Regions from separate parts of the Kitasatospora sp. NPDC093806 genome, predicted to be linked through region 1. Evidence: riboswitches for the same ligand, from Rfam matches in the RefSeq annotation. Region 1 holds a riboswitch; each other region holds the start of a gene.

Region 1 (6,127 bases):
GTTGCGCAGGACGTCGAGCTTGGCGTAGACCGGCTTGCCGGTCTTGATCAGGGTGTCGGCGACCCACTTGGCCTGGTTGATCGGGATCGCGAAGCCGAGGCCGATCGAGCCGGCCCGGCCGTTGCTGGAGGTGTTGGACTGGATCGCCGAGTTGATGCCGATCACCGCGCCGCCGGAGTCGAGCAGCGGGCCGCCGGAGTTGCCGGGGTTGATGGAGGCGTCGGTCTGCAGCGCGTTCATGTAGGAAGCCTGGGCACCGGTCTCGTCGCCGGAGGCGACCGGGCGGTCCTTGGCGCTGATGATGCCGGTGGTGACGGTGGACTCCAGGCCGTACGGGGCGCCGATGGCGATGGTGGAGTCGCCGACGTTGACCTTGTCGGAGTCGGCCAGCGGAAGCGGCGTCAGCTTGCCCTTGGGCGGGCTGTCGAGCTTGATGACGGCGACGTCGTAGCCCTCGGCGCGGCCGAGCACGGAGGCGTTGTAGGAGCTGCCGTCGGCGAACTTGACGGTCAGTTTGCCGCCGCTGGACGCCGGCGCGACCACGTGGTTGTTGGTGAGGATGTGGCCCTCGGTGTCGAAGACGAAGCCGGTGCCGGTGCCGGACTCGCCGTTGCCCTGCGCCTTGATGGTGACGACGCTGGGCAGCGCCTTCTGCGCGATGCCGGCCACCGAACCGGGGGCGGGCTCGTTCTTCTGCGTGTTGTTGGCCTGGACGGTGGTGGAGCTGTGGTCGGCCTTGGCGCTGACCTTGACGTCGTCGCGGTCCGCGACGACCACGCCGACCGCGCCGCCGGCCACGCCGGCGATCAGCGCGACGGCCGCGACCAGCGCGATCAGGCCGCCGCGCTTCTTGCGCGGGCCGCCGGGGGCGCCGGGGTACTCACCGGGGTAGCCGAGCGGGCCGCCGGGGCCGCCCGGGGTGCCGGGCGCGCCGGGGGTGATGTCGTGCGCGCCGCCCCAGCCGCCGAGCGGCTGGCCCGCGCCGAAGGGGTGGTGGTGCTGGCCGGTCGCGCCGGGGGCGTGCGGCGCGGCCGGGGCGCCGTACGGGTCGTGCGCGGCGTGTGCGGCGGGCGCGCCGAGCGCTGCCTGCCCGGCGTGCGTGGCGTGCGTGCCGTACGGGTCGTGCGCCGCGGCGAGCGGGGGCACCGGGGTGCCGGGCGCCGGGGTGGCGTACGGGTTGCCGACCGGGGCGGCCGGGGCGGCGGGCGCCGCCGGGGCCGGGGCCGGGGGCAGCACCGGCGGCGGGGCGTCGAGGTAGCCGGGCGCGGCGGCCGGGGCCGGCGCGGTGGGCGCCTCGGCGACCGGAGGGACCGGAGCGGGCGCGGTGGGCGCGGCGGGCGCCGGGTCCGGGGCCGGGACCTTGCCGAAGGCCACGGTGGGCGTGAACCCGCCGGAACCCCCCTCGGCGGCCGGGGCCGCCGGGGCCGGCTGGTCGGCCGCGGGCGTCGCTGCGGGGGCGGGACCGGCGGCAGACTGCTGCGCCGGACCGTCAGGAGCGGGACCCACCACCCCCTGGCCGGAGGGCTGCTCCCCCTGCGGCCCGGTGGACCCAACCTCGCGCTCGGTGCTCACGGACGACCTCCATAGCTGACAGGACCAACAACCATAGTTTTTCGCACACCCGATTCGATTGCCGTAAGGAGCCTTCTGAAGAACTCATAAGAATCCTTAGCCGGGCCAGACAGCCCACCGGCGGCCCGCGCACCCGCTCCGCCTTGGCGTTCTCCCCCACGCCGGTTAGCCTGTCGCTCCAAACTGACACGCGGGAGCTTGGACCGACCAGGCTGAGAGTGCGCCGGTCGACCGTACGCCACGGGTTCCGTGGGCTGCCGTCGAGGGGGCGCAGACCGCCGGAACCTGTCCGGGTAATGCCGGCGTAGGGAGTGAACGGCCATGCCGCCTGCTTCGTCATCCTCGTCCTCGGGCGCGCCCGCGTCCGGGAACGTCCCCCCGACCTCGGACGCCGCGGGAGCCGTCCCCGGTTCCCGGGCGACCGCGGACGCCACCGGGGCCGCGGCCACCGCCACCGCCGTGGCGGACCACCCGCACCGGGTCGAGGCGCCGCTGGTGCTGGACACCGCGCCGCCGCGCACGCTGCGCTTCCGCGACCACTTCGCGCTCTGGATGAACCTCGGCGTCTCACTGATCGGCTTCACCACCGCCGCCACCGTGCTCGGCGCCCAGGGCAGCGAGCTGTCGCTGGCCGCCGCCGTGACCGCGATCGTGGCCGGCACCGTGGTCGGCACCGCGATGCTCGCGGTGGCCGCGCTGATCGGCGCCCGGACCGGCGCCCCGGCCATGGCCAACCTGCGCGGACTGTTCGGGACCCGGCTCTCCTACGTGCCGACGGTGCTCAACATCGTCCAGTGCGTCGGCTGGGGCGTCTACGAGCTGCTGACGATCGCGCTCGGCGCGCAGACCGTCGCCGGCACCGAGGGCTACCGCTGGGTCTTCGTCGTCCTGGCCGGCGCCGTGACCACCGCGCTGACCATCTGGCCGCTCGGCGCGATCGCGGTGCTGCGCCGCTTCGTCGCCGCCGCGGTGGCGGTCGCGATGGTGTACTTCACCGTCCAGCTGGGCCGGCACGGCGTGTCCGACCCGGGCGCGGGCAACTGGCACGGCTTCCTGAAGGCCACCGACGCGATGATCGCGGTGTCGATCTCCTTCGTGCCGCTGGCCGCCGACTACACCCGGCACTCGCGCACCCCGCGCTCGGCGTTCTGGGGCAGCTTCACCGGCTACACCCTGGCCCAGGTCTGGTGCTACGTGCTGGGCCTGCTGGCGCTGCTCCAGGCGGACGGGGACGCCGGCCGGATCTTCGACTCGTTCCTGGGCGTGTGGGCCGGCTGGCTGTTCCTGCTGGTGCTGGTGCTGCGCGAGACCGACCAGTCCTTCGCCAACGTGTACTCGACCGCGATGTCGGTGCACAACCTGCTGCCGAAGGTCGACCGCCGGGTGCTGACCGGCGGCACCGGCGTGCTGATCACCGTGCTCGCGCTGCAGATCACCGAGTTCACCGACTCGTACTACGCCTTCCTGGGGCTGATCGGCTCGGTCTTCGTGCCGATGTTCGCGGTGCTGGCGGTCGACTACTTCCTCGGCGCCGGCCGGCGCGGCTGGAACCTCGCCGACGACGCGCCGTCCCGCTGGCTGATGCTGCTGCCGTGGGCGCTCGGCTTCGCCACCTACCAGCTGATCGCGCCGACCGCGGTGGCCGGCTGGTGGACGGACCTCTGGACCTCCGCGCAGGAGGCGCTGCACTTCACCCCGCAGGAGTGGACCTCGGCCTCGCTGTTCGGCTTCCTGGTGCCCGCGCTGGCCACCTGGGTGCTCACCCCGTTCACCCGGGGCCGGGCCGTGGCCGCGCGCTGACCCCCGGCGAGGGCGCGCGCTGACCCCCGGCGAGGGCGCGCACCGACCCCCGCCCCCTCCCGCCCGAGTGACGAAGACGGCCCCGCAGGTTGGGGCCGTCTTCGCTTTCGTGTCACCTCCGCGGCTTATCGTGGACGGCGTGACCAGCCCTGATGTCTCGCTCCCGACCACCCGCACCGCTCCGCCGGTCCAGGTGATCGCCCACCGCGGTTCCTCGCACGCCCTGCCCGAGCACACCCTCGCCGCCTACCGCCGGGCGCTCGCCGAGGGCGCCGACGCGCTGGAGTGCGACGTCCGGGTGACCGCCGACGGGCAGCTGGTCTGCGTGCACGACCGCCGGATCGGCCGGGTCTCGGACGGCCGGGGCACGGTGTCCGCGATGACGCTGGCCGAGCTGGAGGCGCACGACTTCGGCGCCTGGAAGACCGGGCGCCCGAGCGAGGACCCGGAGCTGCGCGGGGTGCTGCGGCTGGAGAGCCTGCTGGAGCTGGTCGTGGACTGCGGGCGCCCGGTGGACCTCGCGATCGAGACCAAGCACCCGGTCCGGTTCCGCGGCCGGGTGGAGTCCGAGCTGCTGCGGACGCTGGACCGGTTCGGGATCGGCGGCGCGGGCACCGGCGCGGACCCGGACGCCGCCCCGACCGGGCCGCGGGCCCGGATCATGAGCTTCTCCTCGCTGGCGCTGGCCCGGGTGACGGCCGCCGCGCCGCAGTACCCGCGGGTGTTCCTGTTCGAGCGCGGCCTGGCGCTGCGCGGGCGGCTGCGCCCGGGCGCGCCGCTGCCGGGCGGGGCGTGGATCGCCGGTCCCGGCATCGACCTGGTGCGGGCCCGGCCCGGGCTGGTGACCAGGCTGCGCGAGCTGGGCCACCAGGTGCACGTCTGGACCGTGGACGAGCCGGCCGACGTCGAGCTCTGCCTGGAGCTCGGGGTGTCGGCGATCATCACCAACCGCCCGGCGGAGGTACTGGCCCAGCTCGGCCGGTGAACCGCGCGGCCGAAACACCGTGAACGCCGGTGAAGACCGGTGAACGCCGGTGACCGGAGGTTAACGCCGGTGAACCCCGGTGGATCCTGGTGAACCGTTCAACCACTGGGGCCCGTTGACCGTTTTGGTAGGGACTCAAACCTTCCGGCAACGATTTCTGCAGCAATTCATACACTTTCACGACGGAGGGTGAGCGCCGAATCACCTGTCGCGCACCGACGGTGGACCGGTCTGAAATGTCCGCGCGGGATCGTCGCGCGGTCGTTTCCGACGTATTGCCAAGGGGCATCCATCCCTCGGCATACGCTGAAGGAGGTCCGGGGGTGGCGTTGATGGTGGCGCGTGAAGTGCCGACTTCATCGACCATGGCAGTGCCGCACGGCCCAGCGAGTGTCGGGGTCGCACGGCGCCGACTGCGTCGAGATCTGGGAGACCGGGAGATACCGGAGCCGGTCATTGATGATGCCGTTCTGATCCTTTCCGAGCTTTTGAGCAACGCCTGTCGTTACGCCCGGCCGCTCGGGCCGCTGCCCGCGCTCGGCCGGGGCACCCGGGCCGAGGTCGTGGAGCCGCTGCTGGTCGGCGTCCCGTCCCGGACCGCCGCGGCGGCGGGCCCGGCCAACGCACCGGGCGACGGCGCACCGGGCGAGGGCGCGCCGGAGGGCGGCGAGGCGCCGGGCGGCGTACTGGTCCGCTGGCAGATGCACGCCGACGGGGTGCTCACCCTGGAGGTGACCGACGGCGGGGCGCAGACCCGGCCGTCGCCGGGCAGCCCCTCGCTGACCTCGCACGGCGGCCGCGGTCTGAGCATCGTGGACCAGCTGGCCAGTGACTGGGGCGTGCGCGACGCCCCCGGCGAGGTGACGGTGTGGGCGGCCCTGCCCGCGCGGGCCCGGCACGCCCGGCGGACGGGCGGCGCGCCCCGCAGCGCCTGAAGCCGGCCGGGGGCGCCCCCGGCCGCACCCCGGCGCGTCCCGCCCGTGCCCGTCCCCGGTCCGTCCCCGCCCCTCCCCCCGTACCCCGGCGTGCGCCACGCGCCCGGGGAACGTCAGTAGGCTGCCCGGAGCACAACACCACCGTTCCCGGGAGAGCCGCACCATGGGCAAGAAGGCCGCCAAGAAGGCGCCGCAGCGCACCCAGTCCACCCCCGCCGTCACGGGCGAGATCCCCGTGGTCGGGGCCCGCGAGGACTGCCCCTGCGGCTCGGGCCGCCGCTACAAGGCCTGCCACGGCCGCGAGGCCTCGCACGCCGTGCAGGAGCTGGTGCACCGCCCGTTCGAGGGCCTGCCGGGCGAGGCGGACTGGGTCGCGCTGCGCGAGCTGGTGCCCGCCGCCACCGTGCCGCTGACGCTGGCCGCCGGCGTCGCCGGGACCGCGAACGGCGAGGTGCCGTCGGTCACCCTGGCGACCGTGCTGCCGCTGGCCTGGCCGGCGCTGCGCCGCCAGGACGGCTCGATCCTGCTGGGCCTGCAGACCCAGTCGGCCTCGGGTGACCTGAGCCGCGACCTGGCGGACGCGCTGGAGCTGGCGCTGGCCGCCGAGCCGGGCAACCCGGTGCCGGCCCGCCGGACCGTCCCGGGCGGCCGCCGCCTGCAGGACCTGCTCGACCCCACCGCCGCGTTCGAGCCGGCCGTGCACGCCGGCTTCGAGTTCTGGCTGGAGGACGCCGAGACCGCCACCGGCGAGGTGGCCGCCTCGCTGGAGCGCGCCAACGCCTCGGCGATCCCGACCGAGAAGCTCACCGGCGTCGACTCCGCCTACTGGTGCGGC
Region 2 (6,127 bases), on a different contig from region 1:
GGCCGGTGGCGGCGACCAGGCCGGGCAGGGCGGTCGGGCCGAGCAGCGGCGCGTTGTCCGGCGAGCCCGGGCGCAGCCCGGCGGCGGTCTCCACCAGCGGCAGCTCGGTGATGCCGGGCACCAGCTCGTGCGCGTCGCGCAGCAGCTCGTAGACGCCGCCGGCGGTGACCGTGGTGTCGTGGCCCTGCTCCTCGGTGGTGGCGCCGATCACCAGCTCGCCGTCGGCGCGCGGCACCAGGTAGAGGTGGCCGCCGCGGACCACGGCGCGCACGTTCCGGGACAGGAACGGCCGGTACGCCGCGGGCACCCGCAGCCGCAGGATCTGGCCCTTGACCGGGCGGATCGGGGGCAGCACGCCCGGCGGCAGGCCGGGCAGCAGGTGGCTGCGGGAGCCGGCCGCGAGCACCACCCGGTCGGCGTCGACGCGCTCGCCGGTGGTGGTGCGGGCGCCGGTCGCGCGGTCGCCCTCGACCAGCAGCTCGGCGGCCTCGGCGCGGTGCAGCACGACGCCCGCCCGCTCGCAGGCCAGGACCAGCGCGCGGGACAGCCGGCGGCCGTCCACCTGGTGGTCGTCGGTGACGTGCAGGCCGCCCCGGACGCCCGGGGCGAGCATCGGCTCCAGCCGGCGGGCCTCGCGGCCGGTGAGCCACCGCGAGTCCAGGCCGAGCCGGAGGTGGAAGGCGTGCAGCTCGCGCAGCTCTTCGCGGTCGTCCGCGTCCAGGGCGACGGCGATCGTGCCGCACTGCCGGTAGCCGGTGTCCTGGCCGCCCGCGGCCTCGGCGAGTTCGGCGGCGAAGGCCGCGTACCGCTCGTTGGAGGCCATCCCGAGCCGCAGCAACGGCTCCTCGCCGTACTGGAGTTCGGTGACCGGGGCGAGCATGCCGGCCGCGACCTGCGCGGCGCCGCCGCCGGGGGCCGGGTCGAGCACGGTGACGCGCAGTCCGCGCTGGGCCGCCCGCCAGGCGACCACCAGTCCGATGACGCCGCCGCCGACCACCAGCACGTCGGCGTGGGCGCCGCCCGGTGCCAAGCGTGTCAAAGTCGCTGCTCTCCCTTCGCCGGTATGACCCGGATCAGGTTCGGACGGTCGCAGGCCGTGTCAGCCCGCCTCTCAGCCCGGTACGCCGGGCTCCCGTGATGGTGCCCCCACCTTAACTCCGGGGAGCGGGGCCGCTGAAGGCACCTGTTACGGAGGTCCCGGCCTAGGCCGGAGGGCCCGGGACCTGGCTGAGTACAGTGGCGGGCGTGGCAGAGCTGAGCGGAACAGAGCAGGTCGGACGGACGGACCGGGTGGTCGTGGTGGGCGCCGGACTGGCCGGGGCGCACTGCGCCGCGGCGCTGCGGCGGGACGGCTGGCAGGGGCCGGTCACCCTGCTCGGCGAGGAGCCGCACGCGCCGTACGACCGGCCGCCGCTCTCCAAGGACGTCCTGCTCGGCAAGGCCGACGCCACCCCCCTCGACCTCGACCTCGGAGCGCTCGGCGTCGAGCTGCTCACCGGCCGCCGGGCCACCGGCCTCACCCCGGCAACGGCCGGCACCCCCGGCGTGCTGCACACCGACGCCGGGGACCTCCCGTACGGCGCGCTGGTGATCGCCACCGGCGCCGAGCCGCGCGCCCTGCCCGGCGCCGAGCGGGCCCACCTGCTGCACACCCTGGACGACGCGCTCGCGCTGCGCGCCCTGCTCCGCCCCGGCCTGCGCCTGGTGCTGGTCGGCGCGGGCTGGATCGGCGCCGAGGTGGCCACCGCCGCCCGGGCGGCCGGCTGCGAGGTCACCGTGGTCGAGGCCGGCCCGGCGCCCGTCCCCGGCGCGCTGCCCGCCGAGGTCGGCCGGGCGATGGCCGCCTGGTACGCCGCCGCCGGGGTCGACCTGCGCTGCGGCACCGGCGTCACCGCCGTCGAACCGGGGGCGGTGCTGCTCGCGGACGGCTCGCACCTGCCGGCCGACGAGGTGCTGGTCGGCGTCGGCGCCCGCCCGGCCACCGGCTGGCTGGCCGGCTCCGGGGTCGGGCTGGACGCGGCCGGCGCCGTCCTGGTGGACGAGCGGCTGCGCACCACGCTGCCGGGCGTGTACGCGGCCGGCGACTGCGTCAGCTACCTCTCGGCGCGCTCCGGCGCCCGGCTGACCGTCCAGCACTGGGACCACGCGCTGCAGTCCGGCGCGGCCGCCGCCGCCTCGGTGCTGGGCGCGGACGCGCCGCCGTACGACCCGGTGCAGTACTTCTGGTCCGAGCAGTTCGGGCGGATGGTGCAGTACGCCGGGCGGCACGGCGCGGACGACGAGCTGCTGTGGCGCGGCTCGCCGGACGACCCGGACTGGTCGGTGCTCTGGCTGCGCGACGGCGTCCTGCGCGCCCTGCTCACGGTGGACCGCCCGCGCGACCTCACCCAGGGCCGGCGGCTGATCGAGCGCGGCACCGCCCTGGACCCGGCCCGCGCGGCCGACCCGGCGGTGCCGCTGAAGTCGGCCGCCGCCTAGCGCGTGGTGCGCGGCGGGCCGCGGAAGTGGCAGGCTGGTGCCGTGAGTGAGAACGAAAGCAAGATCGAAGCCCTGATCACCGAGTGGACGTACCTCCCCGACATCTCGGAGAAGTGGGGTGTGGTGGTCACCGAGGTCCGCGACATGGTCAGGAAGCGTGACCTGATCGCCATCCGCCGCGGCCCCAACAAGTCGCTGCAGGTCCCGGCGGCGTTCATCGACGAGGACGGCCCGGTCAAGCACCTGATCGGCACCCTGACCGTGCTGCGCGACTGCGGGTACAACGACGTGGAGATCCTGGAGTGGCTCTTCACCGAGGACCCGTCGCTGCCCGGCAGCCCGATCCAGGCGCTGCGGGAGAACCGCGGCACCGAGGTCAAGCGCCGCGCCCAGGCGATGCTGATCTGATGGCGGCGGACTCGCCGCGCCGCGCGCTCGCCGACGCCCGGCTCTACCTGTGCACCGACGCCCGGCGCGAGCAGGGCGACCTCGCCGAGTTCCTGGACGCCGCGCTGGCCGGCGGCGTGGACATCGTCCAGCTCCGGGACAAGGGGCTGGAGGCGAAGCAGGAGCTCGCCGCGCTGGAGGTGTTCGCCGACGCCTGCCGGCGGCACGGCCGGCTGCTGGCCGTCAACGACCGCGCCGACGTCGCCCACGCGGCCGGTCCGGACGTGCTGCACCTCGGGCAGGACGACCTGCCGGTGCCGGCCGCCCGCGCGATCCTCGGCGACGAGGTGCTGATCGGGCGGTCCTGCCACGCGGAGTCCGAGGTGGACGCGGCGATCGCCGAGCCCGGCGTCGACTACTTCTGCACCGGGCCGGTCTGGCCGACCCCGACCAAGCCGGGCCGCCACGCGCCGGGCCTCGGCCTGGTCGAGTACGCGGCGAAGCAGTCCACCGACCGGCCGTGGTTCGCCATCGGCGGCATCGACCTCGGCAACCTGGACGAGGTGCTGGCGGCCGGCGCCCGCCGGGTCGTGGTGGTCCGGGCGATCACCGGCGCGGACGACCCGGGGGCCGCGGCCGCCGAGTTCGCCCGGCGGCTGCGCGCGCTCTGACGCGACGGCCGCCGCCGTCCGCGTGCTGCTCTCAGTACTTGCGGACGGTGGCGGCCTCGGCCAGCGCCAGCAGCGTCTCGCGGGCCCGCTCGTCCGCCAGCGGCGCCGCCGCCAGCGCGGCCAGCGACTGCCGCATCAGCTCCTCGATCCGCCGCTCGACCAGCTCCGGCGCGCCGCTGCGGGCCACCAGCCCGCGCAGCTCGGCGACCTCGGCCGCGGTCAGGTCCGGCGCGCCCAGCCGCTCGTCCAGGTGCCGGGCGTCGGCGGCCGGCAGCCCGCGCATCGCGTGCGCGACCAGCAGGGTCCGCTTGCCCTCGCGCAGGTCGTCGCCGGCCGGCTTGCCGGTGACCGCCGGGTCGCCGAAGACGCCGAGCAGGTCGTCCCGCAGCTGGAACGCCTCGCCCAGCGGCAGGCCGAACGCCCCGTACGCCGCCACCAGGGCCGGCTCGGCGCCCGCGAGCAGCGCGCCGACCTGGAGGGGTCGCTCGATCGTGTACTTGGCGGACTTGTAGTGCAGTACGGTCTGCGCCCGCTCCAGCGCCCCGGGGTCGGTGGAGTCCCCGGCCACCGGCTCCAGCACGTCCAGGTACTGGCCGACCATGACCTCGGTGCGCATCAGGTCGAACATCGGCTTGGCGGCCTGCACCGCCGCCGGGTCCAGGCCGCAGCGCTGGAACAGCTCGTCGCACCAGATCAGCAGCAGGTCGCCGAGCAGCACCGCCGCCGAGGCGCCGTACTGCTCGCGGTCCCCGCGCCAGCCGTGGGTGCGGTGCAGCGCCTCGAACCGGCGGTGCACCGACGGCAGGCCGCGCCGGGTGTCGCTGCGGTCCATCAGGTCGTCGTGGACCAGCGCGCTGGCCTGCAGCAGTTCCAGGGCGGCCGCCGCGCGGGCGATCCCGTCCCCGTCCGCCGAGCCGCCGGCGCCGCGCCAGCCCCAGTAGCAGAACGCCGGCCGGAGCCGCTTGCCGCCGTCCAGCAGGAAGTCGCGCAGCGCCTCGGAGACCGGCTCCAGCTGCGGGGAGACCTTGCCGAGCAGGGCCGACTGGCCGTCCATGAAGCCGGTGAGGGCGGCGTTGACGCGCTCGCGCACGTCCTCCACGTCAATGGGATTGGCCGGCCGCTGGCTGGACGAGGTCACGATGGGGCTCCGGAGGTAGCTGGGGTGCAGCAAGGGTATCCGGGGCGGAGGGGAACATCCGTACGGGCGAGTTTCGGTCGAGTTGCCGGACGGCGACCGCGCGGATGACGTGCTCGGCCCGCGACGGCGTCCAACCGCTGTCTCAAAAGCTGGGACCGAGTTGTCCGAGCCCTTCGTCCGGCGGCTAATCTGCCAGCATGGCACTCGGTATCGCTTCGACCAGACCGGACCGCGCACAGACGGTTCGTGAACTGCTGGCAGCCGGAAAGCGGTCCTTCTCCTTCGAGTTCATGCCGCCGCGCACCGAGGTCGGCGAGCAGAAGCTCTGGGACGCCATCCGGCGGCTCGAACCGCTCGACCCCAACTTCGTCTGCATGACCTACGGGGCCGGCGGCTCCTCGCGCGAGCGCACCGTCAACATGGTCGGGCGGATCGCCACCGAGACCACGCTCACCCCGGTCGCCCACCTGACCGCCGTCGACCACTCGATCGCCGAGCTGCGCAACATCATCGGCCAGTACGCCGACCAGGGCGTACGGAACGTCCTCGCGGTGCGCGGCGACCCGCCCGGCGACCCGCTGGGCGAGTGGGTCCGCCACCCGCAGGGCGTCACCTACGCGTACGAGCTGGTCGAGCTGATCAAGGGCATCGGGGACTTCTGCGTCGGCGTGGCCGCCTCTCCGAACATGCACCCGAGGTCGACGAACTGGGACGACGACATCCGGCACTTCGTCGCGAAGATCCGCTCCGGCGCCGACTACGCCATCACCCAGATGTTCTTCGAGGTCGACGACTACCTGCGGCTGCGCGACCGGGTGACCGCCGCCGGCTGCGACGCGCCGATCATCCCGGAGATCATGCCGGTCACCAACGCCAAGCAGCTGGAGCGGTTCCCGCAGCTGAGCGGTTCGGCCTTCCCGCCGGACCTGGAGGCCCGGCTGCGCGCGGTCACCGACGATCCGGCGGCGCTGCGCGAGATCGGCATGGAGCACGCCACCGCGATGTCCGAGCGGCTGCTCGCGGAGGGCGCCCCCGGCCTGCACTTCATCACGCTGAACCACTCGACGGCGACCCTGGAGATCTACCAGAACCTCGGTCTGCACCGCCGCTGAGCTGCGGCGCGTCCCCGTCCGCCGACACCGCTCGGATCCTGCCCGGCGGACGGGAACGCGATGCGGTACCCGGGCCGTTGAACCGGTACAGTCGCGGCACACGCGCGGCGGGCGCGGGCACGCGACTGGAGGTAGCGGGCGGGATGGGCATCGGATACCTGCTGCTGTACGTCGCGTTGGCGGTGGTGGCGCTCTGGCTGGTCGCCGAGCTGCTGCTGCAGAACCGGGCCCCGCTGCACTGGCGCGGACTCGCCCTGGTCGGCTTCCTCGCGGTGGCCGGCGGCATGGCGATCGGCTCGGTCCCGGTGATCGGGGTCGGCGCGGCGATGTTCGCGGTCGGC
Region 3 (6,127 bases), on a different contig from region 1:
GGTGCCGATCGGCACGGGGGAGTTGCGCAGGATCCACTCGCGGGTGGTGTGGATGTTGCGGCCGGTGGAGAGGTCCATGACGGTGTCGGCGCCCCAGCGGGTGGCCCAGGTCATCTTCTCCACCTCCTCCTCGATCGAGGAGGTGACGGCGGAGTTGCCGATGTTGGCGTTGATCTTCACCAGGAAGTTGGTGCCGATGATCGCCGGCTCCACCTCGGGGTGGTTCACGTTGACCGGGATGACGGCGCGGCCGCGGGCCACCTCGTCGCGGACGTACTCGGGCGCCAGGCCCTCGCGCAGGGCGACGAACTCCATCTCGGGGGTCACGACGCCGCGCTTGGCGTAGGCCAGCTGGGTGACGGCGGTGCCGTCGCGGCCGCGCAGCGGGCGGCGCGGGCGGCCGGGGAAGACCGCGTCGAGGTTGCGCAGGTTGCCGCCGCGCGGCGAGGTGTGCTTGATGCCGTCGTCCTCGGGGCGCGCCTCGCGGCCGTCGTACTCCTCGACGTCGCCGCGCTGGCGGATCCACGGGTCGCGCAGGGCGGGCAGGCCGCGGCGCACGTCGGGCTCGTAGGCCTGGTCGGTGTACGGGCCGGAGGTGTCGTACAGCGGGACGGTCTTGCCGTTGGTGAGGACGACCTCGCGGTACGGCACGCGGAGGTCGGGGCGGGTTCCCTCGCGGTAGGCCTTGCGCCAGGCCGGGGTCGGGTAGCCGGTGCCCGCGCTGGAGACGTCGCCGTTCTGGGCAGACTTCGGCTGTGCCTCAAAGGTGGTCATCAGACCTTCAACTCCCTACGCCGGCATTACCCGGTCAGGTTCCTGCGGTCGACGCAGCCGCCGGTCCGTCCGTCGACGTCCCGTTCAGCGCCCTCTCAGCCCGGTGCTCCGAGCTCCCGCGTCCGCAGGCGGTGTTGCCTGCGCATGACGTCCAACACCGTAGCGAGCCGATCGCCGGAGGTCCAGAGCGGGTCCGGCGGGAGGAATGGCGAGGTCCGGACGGTGAACGGTGGGGCGCGGAGCCGTCCGGGCGGGCAGACTGGCAGGGCGAGCGAGCGGGCGGGTGGGCGGACGAGGCGAGGGAGGGCCGGCGTGGTCGGGAGTGCGGGGCGGGTCACCGGGGCGGTGGGCGCGGGACTGGTCGGCGAGGTGATGGTGCACGTCCCGCAGCGGCAGGGCACCGAGGCGTTCCTGGCCTACCTGGCCGTGCCGGGGGACCGACTGCCGGTCGGCACGCCGGTGGTGGTGATCGAGTACCACCCGCCGAGGACCGTGTACGTAGCGCCCGTCGTTCCGTGACGAGGCTGTGACGGGATGTCATGTCGGTTCCCTTTCCAATGGTTTGCCCCCGGCGGACAATCCGAATCGGCGCATCTCCTGCGCCGGAAGGGGGAGTTGCACCATGGGGTACGTCATCGCCGGTGCGGTCGCCGGCGCACTGATCGTCGGGATCACGCTCTTCAAGATGATGTGGCGGGTCGCCGAGCCGAACGAGGCGCTGATCATCTCCGGCTCGCGGCACCGCACCGAGGGGGTCGGTGACGGACTGGGCTTCCGGATCGTCACCGGCCGGGGAACACTGGTCACGCCCGGCCTGCAGGGTGTCCGGCGGCTCTCGCTGGACCTCAACGAGGCCGAACTGAACGTCGAGTGCGTCACCACGCAGGGCATCCCGGTCCGGGTCAAGGGCGTGGTGATCTTCAAGGTCGGCGACGACGACGTGTCGATCGCCAACGCCGCCCGCCGCTTCCTGGACCAGCAGAAACTGATCAGCCAGCGGGTCCACAACGTCTTCGCCGGCCACCTGCGGTCGATCGTCGGCGGGCTCACCGTCGAGGACATGATCCGCGACCGCGAGCGGCTCACCGGCGAGACCAGGGCCGCCTCCGGGCTGGAGATGGAGAAGCTCGGGCTGATCATCGACACCCTGCAGATCCAGGAGATCATCGACCCGACCGGCTACATCAAGAACCTCGCCATCCCGCACGCCGCCGCCGTCCAGCGGGACGCCCGGATCGCCCAGGCCGAGGCCGACCGGCTGGCCACCGAGGCCGAGCAGGAGGCCGCCGCCCGCAAGGCCGAGGCGACCCGCAACAGCGAGATCCAGCAGTCCTCGTACCAGGCCGAGCGGGACACCGCCAACGCCCGTGCCCGCCAGGCCGGTCCGCTGGCCGACGCCGCCGCCCGGCAGCAGGTGGTGGTCCAGGAGACCCGGGTCGCCGAACTGGAGGCGCAGCGCAAGGAGCAGCAGCTCCAGATCGACGTCCGCAAGCCGGCGGACGCGCGGGCGTACGACACCCGCACCTCCGCCGAGGCGGACCGCGACGCCCGGATCTCCGCCGCCCAGGCGCAGGCGCAGGAGACCGAGCTGCGGGCGGCGGCCGAGGCCGGCCGGGTCCGGATCGCGGCCGAGGCGGAGGCCGCGGCCACCAAGCTGCGCGGGCTGGCGGCCGCCGAGGCGACCACGGCCACCGGGCAGGCGGAGGCCTCGGCGGTGGAGGCGCGCGGTCTGGCGGACGCCTCGGCGGCCCGGGCGATCGGGCTGGCCCGGGCGGAGGGCATCAAGGCCCGGGCGGCCGCCCTGGCCGAGAACCAGGACGCCGTGGTGGCCCAGGAGTTGGCGGAGAAGTGGCCGCAGATCGTGCGGGCGGCCGCCGAGTCCTTCGGCAACGTCGAGCACATGGTGCTGCTCAACGGGGCGGACGGGATGGGCGAGTTGTTCGCCAAGGCGCTCACCATGGGCGGCACCGGGCTCGGCCTGGCCCGCCAACTGCTGAACACCGTCGGCGCGGACGGCGGTGCGGCGTCGGCCGGCCCGACCGCCGCCCCGGTGCCGGTGCAGCCGGTCCCGGTCGACGCGGTACCGGTCGACGCGGCGCCGTCGGACGCCGTCCCGGCCGACGCGGTGCCGGAGGGGGGCCGGAGCTGATTGGGTAGCGTGCCCGCGCCCAGCTGAGTACCCGTACTCAGGTGGGCGCGGCCGCGTCCGCCGGACGATGAGGGCATGCAGCCAGCAGCCACCGCCCGGATCGGCATCACCGCCGTCGGCGCCCAGCTCCCCGCCCACCGACTGACCTCCCGCCGGCTCCAGGACGAGATCACCGCCGGCGGCCGGCTGCGGCTGCCGGAGCGCACCTTCGAGAAGGCCACCGGCATCGTCACCCGGCACTTCGCGGCCGAAGGCGAGTACGCCTCCACCCTGGCGCTCGGCGCCGCCCGGCGCGCCCTGGCCGCCCGCGGCCTGGACCCGCTCGACGTCGACCTGCTGCTCTACGCCTCCGCCACCCGGGACGTCTGCGAGCCCGCCACCGCACACCTGGTGCAGGCCGAACTCGGCTCCCGCGCCCACGCGTTGGACGTCTCCAACGCCTGCAACAGCTTCCTCAACGGGATCGACCTGGCCCGCGCGATGATCCTGGCCGGACGGGCCCGGCGGGCCCTGGTGGTCACCGGCGAGACGCCCAGCCGGGCGATGCGCCGCGACCCGAGCGGCCTGGCCGACTTCCGCGAGGGCTTCGCCGGCTACACCTTCGGCGACGCGGGCGCCGCCGTCGTGGTCGAGGCGGTGGAGCGCGGCGGCATCCTCGACATCGAGACCGAGACCGCCTCCGAGCACTGGGAGGTCGGCGGCATCCCGGGCGGCGGCTCGCGCCACCCGCGCGGTGACGAGTACAGCTACTTCCGGGGCGGCGGCAAGGAGTTGCGCGGCGTCTTCGAGAAGATCGGCGCCGACATCCTGACCCGGGTGGCCGCCCGCACCGGCTTCGGCTGGGACGACTACGCCCGGGTGCTGGTGCACCAGGTGACCGTCCCGTACCTGGAGCGGTTCGTCGAGCTCACCGGGGTCCCGGCGGAGAAGCTGGTGGTCACCGTGCCGGAGACCGGCAATGTCGCCAGCGCCACGCTCGGCATCCAACTCGACCGGATACAGCACGAGTTGTCGCCCGGCGACAAGGTGCTGCTGGTCGGGCTGGGCGGCGGCGTCAGCCTGATGACGATGGTCTGGGAGGCGTCGTGACCCCGCCGGAGATGACCTCGCCGGACGCGACCCCGCCGTGCGCGACCGAGCTGTGGGTGGTCGTCCCCGCCTACCAGGAGGAGGCCCGGATCGCCGCCACCCTGGAGGCCCTGGCCGCCCAGCGGGACCGGGAGTTCACCCTGCTGGTCGCCGACAACGGCTCCACCGACGGCACCGCCGACGCCGTCCGCGCCTTCGCCGCGCGGGCCCCCTTCCCGGTCGAGCTGCTGGTCGAGCCGGAGAAGGGCGTCGGCTCGGCGGTCGACACCGCGTTCCGGTACGCCATCGCGCACGGCGCCACCCTGCTCGCCCGCACCGACGCCGACTGCCTGCCCGAGCCCGGCTGGACCGCCGCCGCCCGGGCCGGGCTGCGGGCCTCCGGCGGGCTGGTCTGCGGCCGGGTCACCGCCCGCCGGGACGAGCACGGACCGGCCGGACGCGCCGTCTTCCTGGTCCTGGTCGCGCTGGGCGCGTTCTTCGGCCGGATCCGGCCCGCGCACCACCGCCGGCACGGCTACCTCACCCCGTACCGGATGCACGCCGGCAACAACATGGCGATCACCGCCGAGCTGTACCGGGCGGTCGGCGGCATGCCGCGCCGGCCCTCGCCGACCGACCGGACGTTCATCAACCGGGTCCGCCGGCACAGCACCGCGATCGTCCACCGCCGCGACATGGTGGTGCAGAACTCCACCCGGCGGATCCGCGCCTACGGGGTGATCGGCACCGCCCGCTGGTACCTGGAGCGGGGCGCCGGACCGCGCTCCGCGGACGTCCGCTGACCCCCGACGTCCGCCGAGACCCCGAGGACCCGCCATGCTCGACCGGCTCGCGCACAGCCTGCGCACCGTCCACCCCGACCGCCCCGCCGTGCTGCGGCTCACCCGCCTCGGCACCACCCGGGCCGGCCTCCGCCGCGGCGAACTCGCCGACCTCGCCGACACCTTCGCCACCGCCCTGCACGCCCGCGGCCTCACCGCCGGCGCCACCCTCGGCGTCGCCGTCCGCCCCGGACCGCGGGCCCTCGCGGTGATGCTCGCCGCCCACCGGCTCGGCCTGCGGATCGCCGTCCTCGACCCGACCGCCGGACCGGACGTGCTGGCCGCCCGGCTGTCGCTGGCCCGGCCCGACCTGGTGCTCGCCGACGCCGCCGCCCAGGCGGTGGCCGGCTGGGCCGGACCGCTGGCCCGCCGTGCCGACCTCGCGCTGCCCCCGCTGGCCACGCTCGGCCCGGTCGCCACCCTCGGCCGCCGACTGCCCGGCGGCGCGCCCCGGCTGCGGCCCGGCCGGTCCGCGGCCCCGCTGCCCGAGGCCCCCGGCGCCGGCGGACGCGACACCGACGCCGTGATCGTCTTCACCTCCGGCACCACCGCCAGCCCGCGCGCCGTCGTGCACACCCGGGACGGCCTGGCCGCCGGCCTGCGCACCGTCACCGAGCTGGTCGACCCGCGCCCCGGCACGACCGTGCTCGGCGGCACCTTCTTCGTGCTGGTCCCCGCGCTCACCGCGGGCGCCGCCGTCGCCCTGCCCGCCCGCGCCCCGGCCGCGCTGGCCCGCCAGCTGCACCGGCTGGCCCCCGCCCACACCTACCTCACCCCGCCGCAGCTGCGCGCCGCGCTCACCGCCGGGGCCCGCTTCACCGGCCGGGTCTGGACCGGCTCGGCGCCCGCCGACGCGGCCCTGCTCCGCCGGGTCAAGCAGGCCGGCGCCGACCAGGCCTGGGGCGTCTACGCGCTCACCGAACTCTTCCCCGCGGCCGCCGTCGAGGAGGCCGAGAAGAGCGCCTTCACCGGCCCCGGCGACCTGCTCGGCGCCCCGCTGCCGGGCGTCCGCACCCGGCTCGGCGCGGACGGCGAACTGCTGCTCACCGGCCCCGGCGCCCGCCACCGCTACCTCGGCGAGGAACCCGACCCCTGGGTGCGCACCGGCGACCGCGCCACCCTCGCCCCGGACGGCCGGATCGTGCTCGCCGGCCGGCTCAAGGACATGGTGCTGCGGCGCGCCGAGAACATCTACCCCGGCCTGTACGAACCGACGCTGCACCTGCCGGGCGTCGAACTCGCGGTGCTGGTCGGCGTCCCCGCCGGGGACGGCGACGAACGGCTGGTCGCCCTG

What was found. Region 1 has a riboswitch for thiamine pyrophosphate ahead of AB0N76_RS29910 (cytosine permease). Riboswitches for the same ligand answer to the same signal wherever they lie in the genome.
Region 2: linked by a shared signal. The riboswitch ahead of thiO (glycine oxidase ThiO) and the one ahead of AB0N76_RS29910 (cytosine permease) in region 1 are both predicted to bind thiamine pyrophosphate.
Region 3: linked by a shared signal. The riboswitch ahead of thiC (phosphomethylpyrimidine synthase ThiC) and the one ahead of AB0N76_RS29910 (cytosine permease) in region 1 are both predicted to bind thiamine pyrophosphate.

The regions. Positions count from the first base shown of each region.
Region 1 is NZ_JBFBDO010000086.1:24,281-30,407, forward strand. It holds gene AB0N76_RS29905 (trypsin-like peptidase domain-containing protein) at 1-1,572, opposite strand, end outside; TPP riboswitch at 1,753-1,900, shown strand; gene AB0N76_RS29910 (cytosine permease) at 1,894-3,372, shown strand; gene AB0N76_RS29915 (glycerophosphodiester phosphodiesterase family protein) at 3,512-4,357, shown strand; gene AB0N76_RS29920 (ATP-binding protein) at 4,846-5,292, shown strand; gene AB0N76_RS29925 (DUF5926 family protein) at 5,456-6,127, shown strand, end outside.
Region 2 is NZ_JBFBDO010000024.1:70,209-76,335, forward strand. It holds gene thiO (glycine oxidase ThiO) at 1-1,039, opposite strand, end outside; TPP riboswitch at 1,034-1,146, opposite strand; gene AB0N76_RS15165 (FAD-dependent oxidoreductase) at 1,255-2,478, shown strand; gene AB0N76_RS15170 (Rv2175c family DNA-binding protein) at 2,521-2,886, shown strand; gene thiE (thiamine phosphate synthase) at 2,886-3,536, shown strand; gene AB0N76_RS15180 (polyprenyl synthetase family protein) at 3,568-4,674, opposite strand; gene metF (methylenetetrahydrofolate reductase [NAD(P)H]) at 4,872-5,786, shown strand; gene AB0N76_RS15190 (hypothetical protein) at 5,930-6,127, shown strand, end outside.
Region 3 is NZ_JBFBDO010000040.1:3,136-9,262, forward strand. It holds gene thiC (phosphomethylpyrimidine synthase ThiC) at 1-774, opposite strand, end outside; TPP riboswitch at 770-904, opposite strand; gene AB0N76_RS20025 (hypothetical protein) at 1,087-1,293, shown strand; gene AB0N76_RS20030 (SPFH domain-containing protein) at 1,397-2,923, shown strand; gene AB0N76_RS20035 (3-oxoacyl-[acyl-carrier-protein] synthase III C-terminal domain-containing protein) at 2,999-4,012, shown strand; gene AB0N76_RS20040 (glycosyltransferase family 2 protein) at 4,009-4,794, shown strand; gene AB0N76_RS20045 (class I adenylate-forming enzyme family protein) at 4,829-6,127, shown strand, end outside.